3 regions of the Gordonia sp. L191 genome follow, and region 3 is predicted to be linked to each of the others. Evidence: riboswitches for the same ligand, from Rfam matches in the RefSeq annotation. Region 3 holds a riboswitch; each other region holds the start of a gene.
The links. Region 3 has a riboswitch for cobalamin ahead of metE (5-methyltetrahydropteroyltriglutamate--homocysteine S-methyltransferase). Riboswitches for the same ligand answer to the same signal wherever they lie in the genome.
Positions count from the first base shown of each region.

Region 1: it holds a riboswitch for cobalamin, as region 3 does, so the genes downstream of both, nicT (Nickel transporter NicT) here and metE (5-methyltetrahydropteroyltriglutamate--homocysteine S-methyltransferase) in region 3, are expected to answer to the same signal.
Region 2: it holds a riboswitch for cobalamin, as region 3 does, so the genes downstream of both, QNM97_RS15865 (FecCD family ABC transporter permease) here and metE (5-methyltetrahydropteroyltriglutamate--homocysteine S-methyltransferase) in region 3, are expected to answer to the same signal.

Region 1 is NZ_CP125996.1:1,020,364-1,024,870, reverse strand. Features, by position in the region: gene QNM97_RS04730 (cytochrome c oxidase assembly protein) at 1-551, opposite strand, end outside; gene QNM97_RS04725 (DsbA family protein) at 821-1,555, shown strand; gene QNM97_RS04720 (vitamin K epoxide reductase family protein) at 1,583-2,269, shown strand; gene nicT (Nickel transporter NicT) at 2,298-3,410, opposite strand; cobalamin riboswitch at 3,434-3,572, opposite strand; gene QNM97_RS04710 (copper resistance CopC/CopD family protein) at 3,635-4,507, opposite strand, start outside.
Region 2 is NZ_CP125996.1:3,507,367-3,511,873, reverse strand. Features, by position in the region: gene QNM97_RS15875 (ClpP family protease) at 1-415, opposite strand, end outside; gene QNM97_RS15870 (alkaline phosphatase D family protein) at 525-2,141, opposite strand; cobalamin riboswitch at 2,243-2,452, shown strand; gene QNM97_RS15865 (FecCD family ABC transporter permease) at 2,542-3,615, shown strand; gene QNM97_RS15860 (ABC transporter ATP-binding protein) at 3,647-4,420, shown strand; gene QNM97_RS15855 (ABC transporter substrate-binding protein) at 4,417-4,507, shown strand, end outside.
Region 3 is NZ_CP125996.1:3,308,572-3,313,078, forward strand. Features, by position in the region: gene QNM97_RS14975 (solute carrier family 23 protein) at 1-1,095, shown strand, start outside; gene uraD (2-oxo-4-hydroxy-4-carboxy-5-ureidoimidazoline decarboxylase) at 1,106-1,627, shown strand; gene uraH (hydroxyisourate hydrolase) at 1,664-1,990, shown strand; cobalamin riboswitch at 2,066-2,276, shown strand; gene metE (5-methyltetrahydropteroyltriglutamate--homocysteine S-methyltransferase) at 2,430-4,507, shown strand, end outside.

The DNA.
Region 1 (4,507 bases), 2.3 Mb from region 3:
AGGGTTCCCGACGACACGAGCTTGCCGAGTGGGAGACCGTACCCGTCGGATGCGGCGACGCCGACCATCAGCCAGGCCACCACCGCCCACACCGGCGTTGCGCGCGAGACGAAAAGGTGCGCGCGATAGACGGTGGCGTCGATGATGCCGTCGGAATCCGGTCGCGACCCGGCGACCACGAACGCCAATGCTCCCAAACACAGCGCGGCAAGGGTGGCGCCGACGAAGTATCCGGCCACATCGAGTACCGCGGTGGTCAGACCCGGGTACGGGTCGCCGCGCTCGATGTGGCGGGTCGGACCCGACACCAGCGCGTAGAGGACCACGACCAGCAATCCGGCGGCGAGTACCGCGCCCACCCAGCGCACCGCGGCGACGTTCGATCGTCGCGCCGTCCCCACAGACGCAGCACCGGCGGCCACCGGATTGTCGGTGGGAACAGCGGTCCCGGCGGGCGGGGTTCCGACAGGCGCCGTGTCGACGGTCGCGGCAGTGTCGGTCGAGGTCGGCGGCACGCCGGGATCGGCGTGGGCATCGTCAGGGGCGGTCACAACAATGTCTCCTAGCAACGCCGCTGCGAGACGGCATCGTCGTCAGTCTACGACGCGGCGTAGGCGAACCGACCACGCCGCCGAGGCCCGCATCGGCGTCACGTGACGAGAACCACCCGGGACCAACGTCCCACCGGCCCCTACCGCTCAGATGCTCCTCAGATTCCTGCCAGTACCCTGAACACCGGCATGGCGGTCCTCCGGTCCTGCGCAGACCGACCGGAGCCCGACACCGACGCCGGAGAACCCGTGGACCAGGGAGACAAAAAGTGGCAGACAAACGCCGGAAGCCGATCGTCGATCCGCGAGCCGCCGAACGGCGCCGTTCGCTCTTCATGAAGATCGGGGCGGGTGTTGCGATCGTCGTCATCGCCGTCATCGTTGCCGTCGCGGTGATCCTCACCAACAAGTCCTCCACGGGTGACGCGACCGCGCCGTCGGTCGCAACCAACAGCTCGTTCCGCGTCACCACTGCACCCAAGGGCACCACCCCGCCGGTGACCGTGCAGATCTACGAGGACTTCCAGTGCCCGGTCTGCAAGCAGTTCGAGCAGGTCTACAGCGACGCGCTGACACAGGTGCGCAGCAATCCCAAGGTCGCCATCGATTATCAGCCGGTGGCCATCCTCGACCGGATGTCGAGCACCAATTACTCCACCCGCGCAGCCAATGCGTCGGCGTGTGTGGCCGAGGCGACCAAGGGCGCCGACAACTTCGCCATCTGGCTCAAGTTCCACAACATCCTGTACGCGAATCAGCCCGAGGAGAACGGGTCCGGTCTGACCGACGATCAGCTCGCTGATTTCGCCAACCAAGCGGGCGCACCCAACGTCAAGGAGTGCATCTCCGACGGCCAGTTCAAGAACTGGGTCGGTCAGGAGACCACGGCCTCCCAGGTCCAAGGAACACCGACGGTGAAGATCAACGGTCAAGATTTCAACATCCAGTTGGGGCCCGATGCCTTCCTCGCCCAGATCAATCAGGCCGCCGGCACCGCACAGTAAATCCACCCCGAGACGAAGCGACCAGCAATGAGCAGCACCACCTCTCCTTCCGGCACCACCCCGGACCCTGAGGCACCGGCGGTCGAACCGCCCGACGACGAGCTGATCGCCGCCGACGTGATCACCGATGACCGGCCGTGGTGGCTTCAGCGCCCCGACGTATCCACCGCGACCGGCATCGTGATCCTGATTCTCGGTGTCCTCGGGTTCATCTCGGCGGCGACGCTGACGATCGAGCGCATCGAACTGCTCATCAACCCGGAGTACGTGCCGAGTTGCAGCATCAATCCGGTGCTGTCCTGTGGCTCGGTGATGGTGACCGAGCAGGCTCGTGTCTTCGGGTTCCCCAATCCGCTGATCGGGATCGCCGCCTTCTCGGTGATCATCGTGACCGGCGTGCTCACTACTGCCCGCGTCTGGCTGCCGCGGTGGTATTGGGCGGGTCAAACACTCGGGCTCGCCCTGGGTTTCGTCTTCGTCAACTGGCTCGCCTTCCAGAGCATCTACCGGATCAACGCGCTGTGCCCGTACTGCATGGTGGTGTGGACGCTGACGCCGATCCTGTTGATCCTCAGCGCCGGAAGGCTTTTCGGTGACTCACCACGAGCCCGCGACCTTCGCGGCTGGCTGTGGGTGCTGTTGCCGCTGTGGTACGCGATCATCATCGTCGCGATCGGTGTGCACTTCTGGGATTACTGGTCGACGCTGATCTGAGACGTTCTGACTCCTCCGAGGTGGACGGTCACCGAGATTCGGACGGGGTCCGGACCAGCCGGTGCTCCAGCCGCGCCAGTTTCCAGTAGGCGATGGCGATACCCCACGCGACGATGAACATGATCACGATCGCGATGCCCGCGGTGTTCAGATCGAAACCACTGATCCAGTTGGTGATCGGGTCATCCCAGCCGAGATCGTCGTGCAGCACGCTGACCAGTTCGATGGTCCCGATGAGCAACGCCACCGCGATCGACAGGCCGGTGATGGTCAGGTTGTAGTAGATCTTGCGTGCGGGATGGGCGAACGCCCAGTCGTAGGCCACGGTCATGAACATGCCGTCGAGGGTGTCCATCAGACTCATCCCGCTCGCGAACAGCAGGGGCAGAACGAGAATCGCATACCAGGGCAATCCCGCGACAGCGCCGGTACCGGCGAGTGCGAGCAGAGCCACCTCCGTCGCGGTATCGAAGCCGAGTCCGAACAACACACCCACCGGATACATCTGGAAGGGATGCCGGATGCGGCGCATCACCGGCCCGAGGAGTCGTGCGAGAAAGCCCCGGCCGTCGAGTGCCTCGTCGAGTTGCTCCTCGTCGAAACTACCGCGGCGCAGTGAGCGGAACACCCGCCAGATACCGATGAGCGCAACGATGTTGATCAGCGCGATCAGATACAAGAACGAGCCGGACGCGATCGTGCTGATGGTGCCCAGCGCATGCCGGGCGGGCGAATCGTCGTCGGCGAGCGCCGAGACCGCGTGGGCGCCGGCGACCACGAGTATCGCCATCACGAAGACGATCGTGGAATGCCCCATGGCGAACCAGAATCCGACCGATTTCGGGCGTTTGCCGTCATTCATCAGTTTGCGGGTGGTGTTGTCGATCGCGGCGATGTGATCGGCGTCGAATGCGTGCCGCAGACCGAAGGTGTAGGCCGTGACGGCGAGACCCACACTGAAGACCTGCTTACCCAGGCTGTAGTGGTGCGGCACGATGACCATGAACAGCACACCGAAAGCCACGGCGTGCATCGCCGCGATGACGCCGAGTTGTACTGCGGCGTGGACCCAGTCGGTCCGGGTCCATCTGGTGCTGCCGGCCGAGCCGATCTGGTCGGCGGCCGAGGATGCAGAATTCACGTGAGAGCCTTTGGATTACGCGTCCGGACAAGGTGACGTGGGCCAGGGTCTGGCTGACCGTGCCCGTTCGGCACGGATGACAGTGGCGCGACCGCACCGGATTTCCACCGGTTTCCTGGATTCCCACGCGCTGACGAAGGACGCTACTCCCTCGGCGGTGAAATCAATAGACGAGGCGTCTCGCAGACCCGGGAATTCGCGACGGCAACTCACGACCGGGGGCATCACCACACGACAAATCCGACGGTGGTGACCTGCGCGTCGGAATCGCTGAACTGCACGGTCAGCGTCAGTGTCCACGCACCGGCGACGGGAACCGACGCCGCAACGCGGTGCCAGCGGGCCGACCCGGGCGAGCCGGTGTCCGTTGTGTCCGATTGGGCCGGAACGAATCTCAGCGCCAACGACGGAATCCCTGCCGACTCCGAGGACAATGTGGCGCGCAGCGACCGGGCCCGGATCGGCGTCCCGTGACCGTCATCGAGGGTCACGTCCACCACGGTGGGGCCGCGGCGCGTGGTCGATACCGAGACCTGTGCCGAGCCGTCGTCGAGAGGGGCCGCCACCTGCACCGGCGGACCGTAGGTGGTGCGCGCGGGCGGTTCGGTGACCAAGACGGAGGTGACGACGAGGACGGCGATGCCGCATGCCATCTCGAGCGGCACCGAACGCCGAAGACGGCTGAGGCCGAGGCGACGACGCGCGTATGCCGCCAGGCCGAGCATCGCCAGTACGAGAGCCGATTTGACGAGCAGCACGACACCGTAGGTGGTGTCCCACAGCGCTTGCACCGGCCAGATCTGCCGCCACGCCTGGAATTCCCCGGAGAGCACCAGGACGACCACCATGGCGAACGCCCACCTCGACCACCGATGCAACACGGCAGGTGTCAGCAGCTCAGGCGTCGGCGGTTCGGATCCCGGCGATTCAGGTGTCACCGATTTGGACGTCACCGCGGATGGGTTCCGGGAGTGCTTGTCGGGCAACAGGATCAGCACCATCGAGAGCAGTCCGCCGAGCCAGAGTGTCATCGCCACCACGTGCAGGGTGGTGACCGGCACGGCCAGCCATGTCAGATCCCCCACCGACGCATGGCC
Region 2 (4,507 bases), 200 kb from region 3:
GGCGCAGGTCGTCGGCCTGCAACTCGATATCGGGGGCGTAGCCGCCGATCCCCGCAGATCCCTGGTGCAGCAACACCTTTGCGTGCGGCAAGATGTAGCGTTTTCCGCGGGTGCCGCAGCAGAGCAAGAATTGCCCGGCGCTGTAGGCCATTCCGAGATTGACCGTCACCACGTCGTTCGGGACGATCCGCATCGTGTCCATGATGGCGAGCATTGCGGGCACCGAGCCGCCCGGAGAGTTGATCCACAGGCCGATGTCGGCGACCGGATCCTGTGCCGAGAGCATCACCAACTGTGCGCACAGTGCGCTGCCGATCTCGTCGTCGAGCGCCGAATCGAGCATCAGGATGCGTTGGTTCAGCAGGCTCTCGGTGGTGCGTTTGCGGAGGGGTGGGGAAGTTCTGTGTTCGCTCATTGGTCCAGGTTGTCGAGCGCTCGTCACTGATGCCATCCGATGCTGCTGTGCGCGGAATCGCGCAGCGCACAGCAGATGTGGTGCGGGCACAGGTGCTCTGATGGTCTGCTCAGAGAACCTCGATCTCGGGGCGCCCGGCCGGAATGGTCACCACTGCGCGGGTGTGGAGCCGGGCGTCGGCGGTGCTGACGGTCGGGCAGACCCGGAACCGCGCCTCCCACCGGTCGTGGGTGATCGTGTTCAGTACGTATCCGCGTTGGGCGTTGCCGAATCGTACGTGGGGTGAGGCGGCCTTGAGTTGTCGATCGGACTCGTCACTGTCGGCACCGTCGCCGCCGGAGCTGATGGATGTGCCCGCCACCTCGACACCGACCGTGGGCGCAGGTCGGGTGTAGGTGGATCGCAACTCCGACACCACATTCCGGTGGATGTCGCCGACGATCGACACGAGATTGGCGGTTCGGCGTTCGCGGGCGCCCTCGAGGACACGGGTCCGCGACGCCTCGTACCCGCTCCATCCGTCCATGCTCACCGCGCGGACCCCGTCACGCTCGCGCGCGAGGTCGGCGATCGTCGTCTGGTGGGCCAGGACGTTCCATCGGCTGCCGGACGCGGCGAGGCCGTCGAGTATCCATCGCTCCTGGGCTGCGCCGGTGATGGTGCGGTGCGGGTCGGCGGTGGCCGCGTTCTGCCCGGTGTCGTTGTCGCCGTTGACCTGATCGCTGCGGTGAGTACGCGTGTCGAGGACGCTGAACTGAGCAAGATCGCCGAACGTGAAGCGACGATAGGCACGAAATCCGCGCCCGGGCGGGGCGAGCCGAACGGCGGTGTTCTCCCACCAGGCGCGCATGCCCGCAGCCCGGCGGAGCAGGAACTGCGGTAGGGGTTGGTCGTCCTCGGGGATGTCGGCGGCCCAGTTGTTGTCGACTTCGTGGTCATCGAAGATCGTGATGAACGGACTCATCCGATGCGCCGCTTGCAGGTTCGGGTCGAGTTTGTACAGGGCATAGCGTTCGCGGTAGTCGTCGAGGTCACGGCATTCGCGATACGCCGACGCCGGCACCACCGCGGTATCGCGTGCACCGCCGCCCATCGGGATCGGCTTCTCGTAGATGTAGTCGCCCAGATGAAACACCACGTCGGGGGCCTCGCGGGCCAGGTCACCGAACGCCGGATAGTGGCCGTCGGCCCAGGCCTGACAGGAGGCGAGGGCGAATGACAGTGCGCCGGTGGGAGTTCCGATGCGCTGCGCGGTGCGGGTCCGGCCGACCTCGGAGACTTCACCGAGCGCGCGGAATCGGTAGAAGTAGTCGGTACCCGGCGTCAGGCCGCGGACGTCGACGTGCACGCTGTGCCCGGTGTCCGGGCCGGCGCGGGTCACCCCGCGCGCCACGACGATCCGCATCCGTTCGTCGCGGGCCACTTCCCAGCCGACATCGTGGGTGTCTCGGCCCATACCCGCCCCGGGTGCGAGGGGGTCGGTCGCCAGCCTGGTCCACAGGATGACAGCGTCGGGGAGTGGGTCGCCGGAGGCGATTCCCAGGGTGAACGGGTGGCCGGCACCTCGGACTCGTGGAGCGGAGGCGGCGTCGGTGGCGAACAGGCTGGGGGCGGTGGCCAGCCCGGCGGCCAGCGCGGTCCAGGTGAGGAATCGACGGCGGGACGTGCCGGCGCGCAGCACCTTGTCCGGGGTGACGCGTAGCGGAGCGTGGTTGGGGGAGCGCATGCGTCGAGGCGATCACCGCACGGTGTCGTCACGGACGACGACCGGCCACGACTCGGTGATGCGGGGGTGAAGACCTGGGCGACGCCTCGGCGAGATGCCTGCTACGCTCAGCGCGCGTCGGTTCCGACCGGGCCACACGGGCCGGTCGGTGAAAAGGGAATCTGGTGAGAATCCAGAGCTGCCCCGCAGCGGTGACGGAAACGACAGCGGCTCCTCGCACTGGACTTCACGGTCCGGGAAGCGGCCGCGGGTAGGTGGCATCTCGGTGCCGGGTCCGAAGTCCGAAGACCTGCCGCCGTGGCCATGGGCAACCGTGGTCGACACTTGCCTCGCGGGATATGGCCGGTGCGCCGATCTGTCGAGCGCGGCTGTCTTCCGCCCGACGAGAGACCGTGCCACAGTGGATGATCACACCTCACCGCAGGCCACCCCGGCCGCGCCGACCTGGACGCGTGTCGGCGTGTTCGCGGCGCTCGGTGTGCTCGCGCTGTTCGTGGTGGCGTGGGCCGGTGTGGCGTTCGGTACCGCCGACGTCGGTGGTACCGACGTGCCGCGCTTCGTGTGGGCCGCGCTGACCGGCGGCCCGATCTCCGCCGACGACGCCGCCGCGTACTGGATCGTCATCGATTCCCGGGTACCACGCGTGATCACCGGAGCGGTGGTGGGTGCCGGGTTGTCGGTCGTCGGAGTGGTCGTGCAGGCGATGGTGCGCAACCCGCTCGCCGACCCCTACGTCCTCGGTATCTCGTCCGGCGCATCGGTGGGGGCCACGAGCGTGGTGCTCTTCGGCGTCCTGTCGGGCATCGGGCTCTACGCCATGCCGGTCGCCGCCTTCGCCGGAGCTCTGCTCGCCACCCTCATCGTGTTCGGGATGGCCTCCGGCGCAGGTGGATTGACACCGTTACGCCTCGTGTTGACCGGTACCGCGGTGGGCTACGGCTTCTCGGCACTGACCACCGTGCTGGTGTTTCTCGCACCCACCGGCGACGCCGCGCGCAGCGTGATGTTCTGGCTCCTGGGCAGTCTGGCCGCGGCCAGCTGGTATTCGGCGGTCCTCGTGGGCGTCGTGACCGTCGGCGGGGTGATCGCGGTGGCGAGCCTGGCGCGCTCGCTCAATGCGCTCGCCATGGGTGACGAGGTCGCCGCATCCCTCGGATTGTCGGCGTCGCGGTTCCGCGTCATGGCATTCGCGTTGTCGGCGTTGATGACCGGCGTGATGGTGTCGGTGTGCGGGGCGATCGGCTTCGTCGGGCTCGTCGTTCCCCACGTCGCGCGGTTACTCGTCGGCGCCGACCATCGCCGACTCGTGGTGATCGCTCCGCTGATCGGCGCGGTGTTCCTCGTCGCGGCAGATCTCGTCGCCCGAACCGCCGTGCCGCCGCAGGAACTGCCGCTGGGCGCGATCACCGCCGCCGTCGGGGTGCCGATGTTCCTGATCCTCATGCACCGCCGGCGCAGCGTGGTCGATCGATGAAACGGGTTGACGGCCACCGGAGGTCGGGAACATGACCACAGCGGGGTATCACGGGGTCGGCGTCGACATCGGTTCGGTGACGCTGCTGCGTGAGGTGACCTTCACCGCCGCGCCGGGGAGTTTTCTCGGCGTGATCGGACCCAACGGCAGCGGGAAATCGACACTGCTGCGTTGTCTGTATCGCGCCCAGCGCCCCACCGTCGGCCACGTCGAGGTCGACGGCGTCGACGTCACCGCGATCTCGATGCGCGACAACGCCCGTCAGGTCGCCGCGCTCACCCAGAGTTCCACACTGGACTTCGACTTCACCGCAGCCGAGGTGATCGCCAGCGGTCGGTTCCCGCATCGGTCGATCGCGCGGACATCCCGGGCGAGGGACGCCGCGGCGGTCGAGGAGGCCATGGGTGTCGCCGGAGTGGGCCATCTCGCCGACCGTGTCTTCACCTCGCTGTCCGGGGGTGAGGCACAACGGGTGCTGATCGCGCGGGTACTCGCCCAGCAGCCGCGGGTGATGGTGCTCGACGAGCCGACCAACCATCTCGATGTGCGACACCAGTTCTCGGTGCTGGCCGCAGCCCGGGACTCCGGCGTCACCGTGGTCGCGGCGCTGCACGATCTGAACATCGCCGCCCAGTTCTGCGACACGCTGCTCGCCCTCGTCGACGGTCGCGTCGTCGGGACCGGCACTCCCGTGCAGGTGCTCGTCCCCGCGAATCTGCGCGCCTGGTTCGACATCGACGCCCACATCGTCCGGCATCCCCGACTCGACGTCCCCCAGATCCTCTTCGATGAAAGGCAACCATGAGAAGACTCCCACTGCTCGCGCTGGTCTGCGCGGCACTGCTGACACTCGCCGGATGCGGCGCCGATGTGGCGTCGCCGTCACAGAGGT
Region 3 (4,507 bases):
GCCACCGTCCGGGCCGACGGCATCGCCACCATCATCGGCGGCAGCTTCAACTCCTTCCCGTACACGGCGTTCTCCGAGAACGTCGGCCTGGTTCGGATGACCGGGGTCAAGAGCCGGTTCGTCGTGGCCTGCGCCGGTGGCATCATGATCATCCTGGGTGTTCTGCCCAAGACCGCGAACATCGTCGGGTCGATCCCCTCCCCGGTTCTCGGCGGCGCCGCACTCATCATGTTCGCGACGGTCGCGATCGTCGGCATCCAGACGCTGACGACCGTCGATTTCACCGATCACCGCAACCTGTCGATCGCGGCGACCTCCATCGCCGTGGCCCTCTACGTCCAGTTCTCACAGTCGTCGGCACCGACGACCATCTTGGACAAGGGAGCGGAGGTCAAGGTCCCGGAATTGCCCGGCGTCGACATCGCCGTTCCGGGCATCCTGCAGATCCCCTTCTCCACCGGCATCACCATGGGTGCGATCACCGCGATCCTGATGAACATCCTGTTCTTCCACATCGGCAGCAAGGGACCGGCCGTCGCCGGGGGCGGCTCGATCACGCTCGACGAGGTGAACACGATGAGCAGGGAGAAGTTCCGCGAGACCTTCGGCGAGGTCGTTCAGGGCGTCGACTGGGTTCTCGACAGGGCTTGGGAGCAGCGGCCTTTCGACGATGTCCACGATCTGCGCAGCGCCTTCCAGGAGGCGATGCTGACCGGCAGCGACACCCAACAGCTCGACCTCATCCAGGCCTTCCCCGACCTCGGCGCCGAGGACGAGGAAACCGGCGAGCTGATCGCGGTCGACCACAAGGGTCTGTCGCACCTCGAGGAGACCGAGCACGAGAACGTCGTGAATCTCGCTGCCGCCTATCGGGAGCACTTCGGGTTCCCGTTGGTGATCTGCGCCCGCGAGACCGAGCGTTACGACCGCGTGCTGCGCAACGGCTGGTCCCGCATGGACAACTCGGAGACCTCCGAGAAGTCGTTCGCACTCATCGAGATCGCCAAGATCGTCAACTATCGCTTCGACGATCTGGTTGCCGATGCCAACCCGCTGACGTCGGTGCGATTCGGCCGTCAGCCCGAACTCTCCTAGGCTGATCGGCGTGCGACGAGTCGACTGGCGCGGGTTGCCCAGTTTCAACGAGCTGACCGAACGGCAGGCCATCGGCACGCTCTACGAGTGTTGTAGTTCGTCGATCTGGGCACTGCGTGTGGCCAAGGCCCGACCGTTCTCCGACGACGAGGCATTGCTCTCCTATGCCGATCTCATCCTGGCCGAGCTCACCGATGCCGACCTCGACGAGGCCCTGGCCGGTCACCCCCGGATCGGCGACCGCCCGGACAACGCGTCCTCCACGCGTGAGCAGTCCGGGGTGACCGGCGCCGATCCGGCGGTGTTGGCCGAACTCAAGGAGCTCAACAAGGCCTACGACGAGAAGTTCGGGCACGTGTACCTTGTCTTCGCCAATGGGCGGCCCGCGGCGGAGTTGCTGGCCATCCTCAAGGAGCGGATGCGCAACGACCCGGCGACCGAGCGGAGGGTGCTGCGGATGGAGTTGGCCAAGATCAACCGAAGTCGACTGCAGCGCATGCTCACCCCGGCGATCGAGTATGTTGACGACTGAGAAGCGCAGGCGATCCACGAGGAGCGAACCACCGAGATGACCGGTCTGTCCACCCATGTCCTCGACGCGGTCTCCGGTGCACCCGCGGTGGGCGTCGGGGTCTCCCTGCAGGATGCCGCGGGCGGCGAAGTCGCCTCCGGCGTCACCGATTCCGACGGTCGCATCGCGCAGGTGAACACCGACCCGCTCGTGCCCGGCATCTACCATCTGGTGTTCGACACCGGAGAGTGGTTCGCCGACAACGACATCCGGGGGTTCTACCCGGAGGTCGACATCTGCTTCACCGTCGACGATCCCGAACGGCATCACCACGTCCCGCTGCTGCTGAGCCCGTACTCGTACTCCACCTATCGCGGTAGCTGACCGGGCGCGCACACCGATATCCGGGGGCATCCTCTATGCTCGGCGGTGCAGTTGGTTCGCCGCCCCGTCCGTCGTGGCCTCCGATGTCATGGAGGCCCCGCGTCTGGGTCCGGCGTCGTAAGAGGGAATCCGGTGCGAATCCGGAACTGTCCCGCAGCGGTATGTCGGAACGACCGCCGTCATCGAGCACTGGACGCACGCGTCCGGGAAGCGACGGCCACTAGGACCGCGACCTGATGGTCGCCCGCCGACGAGTCCGAAGACCTGCCTGCTGTACCGGCCGCGCCGCGGCCGGTGGCTCGTCGCCTCGTGGAATGGGCGCAGGTCGAAGCGAGTGCCAGGTGATGCGCGGATGCCGTGCACGTTCTCTCCGGCGTCCCTTCGGCACGCCCTGCAACGGCGACGGACCGTCGGAAACCATTGCAGGAGTGCACCACCCATGTCCCAACGGACGACCCCGTTTTCCGCCACCGTGCTCGGCACACCACGCATCGGGCCACACCGTGAGCTCAAGCGCGCGATCGAGAGCTACTGGGCCGGGCGCATCGACGCCGCCGGCCTCGAGACCGTGGCCGCCGGGCTGCGGCGCGACACCATCGCGGCGCTCACGGCGGCCGGCCTCGACTCGATTCCGGTCAACACCTTCTCCTACTACGATCAGATGCTCGACACCGCCGTGCTGCTCGGCGCCCTGCCCGAGCGGGTCGCACACATCACCGATCCCCTCGACCGCTACTTCGCGGCGGCCCGCGGCACCGCCGACGTCACACCGCTGGAGATGACCAAGTGGTTCGACACCAACTACCACTACCTCGTGCCCGAGATCGGTGACGCCACCGCCTTCTCCCTGCACCCGGAGAAGGTTCTCGCCGAGGTGGCCGAGGCGCAGGCCGCCGGCGTGACCGCACGCCCGGTCGTCATCGGGCCGATCACCTTCCTCGCGTTGTCGAAATCCGCCCACGACACCGCAGGCGAGGGCTCTCCGCTCGATCGCGTCAACGAGCTGCTGCCGCTGTATCTCGACCTGCTGGCCCGTCTTGCCGCGGCCGGGGTCGAGTGGGTACAGATCGACGAACCGATCCTGGTCACCGATGCCGCAGAACGCCTCCCCGCGCTGGCCGGATCGGTGTACTCGACCCTCGCGCAAGCGAACTCACGACCGGCACTCTGCGTCGCCACGTACTTCGGCGACGCCCGCGACAGCGTGCGCGCCCTCGCGCGCACCGGTATCGAGGCGGTGGCCGTCGATCTGATCGAGGGCTCCGTCGATACGGTGGCCGACGTTCCCGAACTGGCCGACATGCACGTCGTCGCCGGCGTGGTCAACGGGCGCAACATCTGGCGAACCGATCTCGAGAAAGCGCTGGCCACCCTGGGCACCCTGCTCGGGTCGGCGGGGTCGTTGGCGGTGTCTACCTCGTGCTCGACGCTGCACGTGCCGTATTCCGTCGAACCCGAAACCGAACTCGACGACAACCTGCGCGGTTGGCTGGCCTTTGCGGCCGAGAAGTACCGCGAGGTCGCGATCCTGTCGGGGGCGTTGCGCCACGGTCGGCCGTCTCAGGCCGACGCGTTCGATGCCGCTGCCGCCGCATTGGCCACCCGCGAATCCGATCCGCGCGTGCACGATCCGGCGGTGCGTGAGCGTCTGGCCGCCCTCACCGACGCCGAACGCACGCGCGGCGATGCCTCGGCCCGCGCGGCTGCGCAGACCGAGCGGCTGAATCTCCCGCCGTTGCCCACCACGACGATCGGCTCCTACCCGCAGACCTCGGCGATCCGACTGGCGCGCGCCGCGCTGCGCTCCGGTGCGATCGACGACGCCGAGTACATCCGTCGGATGCGGGCGGAGATCGCCGATGTGGTTGCGCTGCAAGAGGAGATCGGGCTCGATGTGCTCGTCCACGGCGAACCCGAACGCAACGACATGGTGCAGTATTTCGCCGAGCAGCTCGACGGCTTCTTCGCCACCGCCCACGCCTGGGTGCAGTCCTACGGGACTCGGTGCGTGCGTCCGCCGATCCTGTTCGGCGACGTGTCCCGCCCGGCGCCGATGACCGTCGACTGGATCGCCTACGCCCAGTCGCTGACCGGCAAGCCGGTCAAGGGCATGCTCACCGGACCCGTCACGATTCTCGCGTGGTCGTTCGTGCGTGACGATCAGCCCCTGTCCGACTCGGCTGACCAGATCGCCCTCGCGATCCGGGACGAGGCGATCGATCTCGAGCGGATCGGTATCGGCATCATCCAGGTCGACGAGCCGGCCCTGCGTGAACTGCTCCCACTGCGGGACGCCGACAAACCCGCGTACCTCGATTGGGCGGTCCGGGCATTCCGGCTGGCCACCTCGGGCGTCGCCGACGCCACGCAGGTCCACACCCATCTGTGCTACTCGGAGTTCGGCGAGGTCATCGGTGCGATCGCCGAACTCGACGCCGATGTCACCTCGATCGAGGCGGCACGGTCGAGCATGGAGGTCCTCGACGACCTCAACGCCATCGGATTCGCCAACGGCGT